Regions from separate parts of the Clostridium sp. 'deep sea' genome, predicted to be linked through region 1. Evidence: a T-box and tRNA genes for the amino acid it is inferred to sense, from the RefSeq annotation. Region 1 holds a T-box; the other holds one or more tRNA genes.
What was found. A T-box is a leader RNA that pairs with one kind of tRNA and senses whether it is charged. The one in region 1 lies ahead of serS (serine--tRNA ligase), so its partner is inferred to be a tRNA-Ser.
Positions count from the first base shown of each region.

Region 1 (2,479 bases):
CTGTACGTTTCTTTATTTCTTCACCAAATGAAGCAATAGAGGTATGTTTTCTTCCATCATAAACAAGCTTTTCATAAATTTCATCAGCTATTACATAAAAATCTTTTTCAACTGCTAAATCAGCAATAGCTTTCATTTCTTCTGCTGTATAAATAGCACCTGTAGGATTAACTGGGCTACTAAAAATAATTGCTTTTGTTTTATCTGTAACAGCAGCTCTTAAATCGTTAATATCTAATTTAAAATCATTTTCTTCCTTACATTCAACGTAAATTGGTGTAGCATCCGAAACCTTAACCATTTCGCTATAGCTAACCCAGTAAGGGGTAGGTACTATAACTTCGTCGCCAGCTTCACATAACGACAAAAAGGCATTAAATAAAGGCTGTTTTGCACCTGTACCAACGATAATGTTTTTATTTGTATAATCTAAACCATTATCTTGTTTTAATTTTTGGCAAATAGCTTCTTTAAGTTCAGGAATACCACTTGCTGGTGTATAGCGGGTAAAACCATCATTTATAGCTTTAATTGCAGCATCACATATATGTTGAGGAGTATTAAAATCTGGTTCACCAACACTAAAGTTAATAGCGTCTTTTCCTTCACGTACCATTGACTTAAACTTAGCACTTATAGCTAAAGTCATAGATGGTGATAAACGATTAGTTCTTGCAGATAATTTTTTCAAGGTAAGCACCTCCTGCTGATATTTACATTATTAGAGTATCACAAAAAAATCGAATTGTATACAGTATTCTTTATAAATATTAGCACTTAAAGCAAATTGCATAGTTTGCTTGCAAAATGGTAAAAATAGTCGTATAATACAAAAAAATATATTGTGAAAACTTTGATAGGAACATGACATAACAATAAATTTTAAGAGAGTCAGTGGTTGCTGTGAGCTGATAGTTAGGAACTTATGTTAGCCTCCTTGAGTTAATGGCAGAACTAAGTATGCTGTTACGGTACAGAGCCGTTATAATTTAAATTAAGCCGGGCTAAAAATTAGCCAAAAAGGGTGGTATCGCGGGTAATCTCGTCCCTTATATTTATTTGTTGGGGACTGAGTTTTTTGTTTTAAAAAATCTTTTAGTGAGGAGCTTTGTTATGTTAGATATTAAGTATATCAGAAATAATTTTCAAGAAGTTAAACGCCGTTTAGAAACCCGTCATGAAAACCTACAGCTTGATGATTTATTGCTTTTAGATAATAATCGTAGAGCAATTTTACAAAAAGTTGAACAACTTAAAAAGCTTCGCAATGAGGTATCTAAATCGGTTCCTCGTTTAAAAAAAGAGGGCAGAGAAACCAGTGAAGTGTTTATACAAATGCGTGAGGTAGGGCAACAAATACAGCAGTATGATATTGAGTTAAAAAATATTGACAATAGCATTCAAAATATCCTCTTAATGACTCCTAACTTACCAGATGACGATGTGCCAATTGGGCCAAATGAGGAACACAATGTCGAGATTAAAAAATGGGGAACCCCTCAAAACTTTAGCTTTAATCCTAAGGCTCATTGGGATATTGGTACTGATTTAGGTATTTTAGATTTCGAAACAGCTTCAAAAATAACTGGCTCCAGATTCACCTTTTTTTATGGTTTAGGTGCCCGTTTAGTAAGGGGCTTGGCCGCCATGATGATTGAGTTACATGTGCAAATGCACGGATATACCGAGGTTTTACCACCATACTTAGTTAATAGTGCCAGTATGACAGGAACTGGTCAACTACCTAAGTTTGCCGAAGATGCATTTAAAATTGAGGGGCAGGACTATTATTTAATACCAACTGCCGAGGTGCCTGTAACCAACAGGTTTAGAGATGAAATTTTAGATGTAAAGCAATTACCTATTAAGTACTGTGCTTATAGTGCTTGTTTTAGAGCCGAGGCTGGAGCAGCAGGAAGAGACACCCGTGGTTTAATTCGTCAACACCAGTTCGATAAAGTAGAAATGGTAAACTTTACAACTCCCGAGGATTCTCCCGAGGCCTTAAATCAAATGGTAAAAGCCGCTGGCAATGTGTTAGAGGCTTTAGAGTTACCCTATCGTATAATTGAAATGTGTACTGGAGACCTTGGTATAAGTGCCGCTAAAAAGTTTGATTTAGAGGTGTGGATGCCTAGCTATGGTAGGTATGTTGAAATATCTTCATGTAGTAACTGTAGAACTTACCAATCACGAAGAGCCAATGTAAAGTTTAAAAGAGGTAAAAAAGCCAAAACAGAGTATGTACATACCCTAAATGGCTCTGGCTTAGCTATAGGACGATGTATTGCAGCCTTGTTAGAGAATCACCAGCAAGCAGATGGTAGTGTAAAATTACCAGAGTCTTTGGCATATTACCTGAATGGAGCAACCCATATAATTAAAAGCTAAAAAATCAGGAGTCATGAAAGGGCTGTGTATTAACATACACAGCCCTTTATATACAAACAAACTGTTTGTTTTTATCTTCTCTCTAATG
Region 1 covers NZ_CP063353.1:2,254,605-2,257,083, reverse strand. The annotation lists gene IMX26_RS10495 (pyridoxal phosphate-dependent aminotransferase) at 1-649, opposite strand, end outside; T-box leader at 845-1,053, shown strand; gene serS (serine--tRNA ligase) at 1,114-2,391, shown strand; gene IMX26_RS10485 (DUF1361 domain-containing protein) at 2,463-2,479, opposite strand, start outside.

Region 2 (2,479 bases), 260 kb from region 1:
CCATAATGGCAGTATCAAAGTGAATTCAACCAAACCTACTGTTTTTACCTATGCCAATCAGGGCAGTTTTTTGCATGATTTAAGCCTAATAGAAAATGTTTTATACCCAGAAACTAAGCAACTGGTTGCTGCTGAAAAACGTAATTTAGCTGTAAATACGTTAATACAGTTGGGTTTTAGTGAAGATATATTACAAAAACCTGTTGGTGAAGCAGGTAAGTATCTCTCAGGTGGAGAAAGGCAAAGAGTTAGTTTAGCAAGAGCTATAGTACAGGATGCTGACGTACTAGTACTCGATGAAATTACATCAAGTGTAGATAGTTCCACAGAAGGCAAAATAATTAAATTACTTGGTGGTATAAAAGGCACTAAAACCATTATATTAGTAAGCCATAGTAGCAATGAGAGGTTACTAAGTTTAGCCGACAGAATTATTGCGTTGTAATAACACTGGAATTTGCAACCGGTATCTTATTAAAAACTAGCAGGCCTAAGGCTCTGCGGAATAACTTTTCAATAAGATCTACATTAATCAAACACGAGTTGTAATACTTTGTTAATTAATTAAGAGGTTTATGGTGCTTTTATTACCAAAATAATTATAGTATAATTATTGATATAATCTTATAAATGTGGTGAACTATGCTGTGTTAATTGGCAAAGAGCAAATAAAGTATCATGAAAAATATATGCGTGAGGCCTTAATAGAGGCTCAAAAAGCCGCTGATATAGGTGAAGTGCCTGTGGGTGCTATAGCTGTTTATAATGATAAAATAATAGCTCGTGGGCATAATTTAAGAGAGACTAAGGCAGATCCTACAGCCCATGCTGAAATGATTGTTATACGTAAAGCCGCAGCGTTTATAAAAGGCTGGAGATTGACAGATATTACACTCTATGTTACACTTGAACCCTGTATTATGTGTGCTGGAGCAGTTGTACAATCTCGTTTAGGTAAGTTAGTGTATGGTGCTAAAGACCCTAAAGCAGGGGTAGTTGGCTCAATAGCAGATGTAATAAGAACACCTCATTTACCCAATAACACTGAGGTTTTAAGTGGAATACTAGCTACTGAGTGTAGTGATTTATTAAAAATATTCTTTAGTAATAAGCGTAATGATTAAAAAAATAATTCACAGATAAACTTTAAATGTAATTAAATGATACGGAGAGATGGCCGAGAGGTCGAAGGCGCTCGTTTGGAAGGCGAGTGAACGTATCCACGTTCCGTGGGTTCGAATCCCACTCTCTCCGCCATAAAAAATAAAGTTTGTCGTGCTAGGTGGGGAGTTAGCGGTGCCCTGAACCTGCAATCCGCTATAGCAGGGCTGAATGCTTATACTGAGGCTTATGTTTGTGGGGCTTGACCCTAGCAAGTAGTGTTGACAGTTGGGTCCGACGCAACAAGAATTTGTGAACCCCGTCAGGTCCGGAAGGAAGCAGCGGTAAGCGAACCCTCTTGTGTGCCGTTGGGTAGCCTGACTCGAGCTAACTACTAGGGTAACACTTGGAAGCATATTGTCGAATATAAGGCACGGCATTAAATTTTAAGAAACTTGCTCTTTTTGAGCAAGTTTTTTCATACCATAGAACTAAATAAAAATGTGGTGTATACTAAAGGTGTACTATATTTGCTAAAACAAAGAAATTATTTAGTCTAAAATTACAAGAACTTAGCTTAATAATAATTTATGAGGTGAAGTATAATGATAAAAAAAATATTGCTTAGTTTACTAATAGTGGCACTATTATTGCTAACAATATTGCCAGCACTTAGGGCATTTGCATTTAGCGATATTGAAAAAGATCAGGAAGATACATATTTAATTTGGAACCAACTTGGTATAGTACAAGGTTATCAAGATAACACTTTAAGACTTAATGAAAAGATTACAAAGGCAGAGTTTATAACCATGATTAACAGAGCTTTAGAATTAAAAGGCTCTGCCTTTATTACTTTTACAGACGTAGCAGAGACAGACTGGTTTTATCAAGAAGTTAAAACAGCTGTTGCAAATAAATACTTGTATAATGAAGAAAAACTAAATGGCAATGAAGCGCTTACTTACCTTACAATAACACCTATGCTGTATAAGCTTTATGGTTTTAAACCCGCCAATAAAGATTATTTAGCAAATATAAAAGATTTACCAAATATCAATGAGCAGTTAAGGAGTCAGCTAAATACCTTAGTAAAAGAAAATATCCTGTGGGAGGCATATATCAAGGAAGATAAGCCCATTACAAGGTTAATGGCTCTTACTTTTATACAAGATTTAGTTAGAGAAAAGTTTATTGGATCAATGTTAAATATGTATCAAAATGATACCAGTAAAGATATATTTAAACTACTTAAACTTAATGTCCAAAAGTACTATTATTATGATTCAACAAATTCATCAGACCTAATTCTTGGGAGAACCCCTTCTAATTTAGGCAACCCCGATTTAGGTAAATGTATAGTCAAACGTATTGAGGA
Region 2 covers NZ_CP063353.1:1,991,542-1,994,020, reverse strand. The annotation lists gene IMX26_RS09160 (ABC transporter ATP-binding protein) at 1-445, shown strand, start outside; gene tadA (tRNA adenosine(34) deaminase TadA) at 648-1,124, shown strand; tRNA gene IMX26_RS09150 (tRNA-Ser) at 1,168-1,257, shown strand; RNA gene ffs (signal recognition particle sRNA large type) at 1,274-1,538, shown strand; gene IMX26_RS09140 (S-layer homology domain-containing protein) at 1,707-2,479, shown strand, end outside.
Region 2: it encodes a tRNA-Ser, which carries the amino acid that the T-box ahead of serS (serine--tRNA ligase) is inferred to sense. The anticodon was not compared.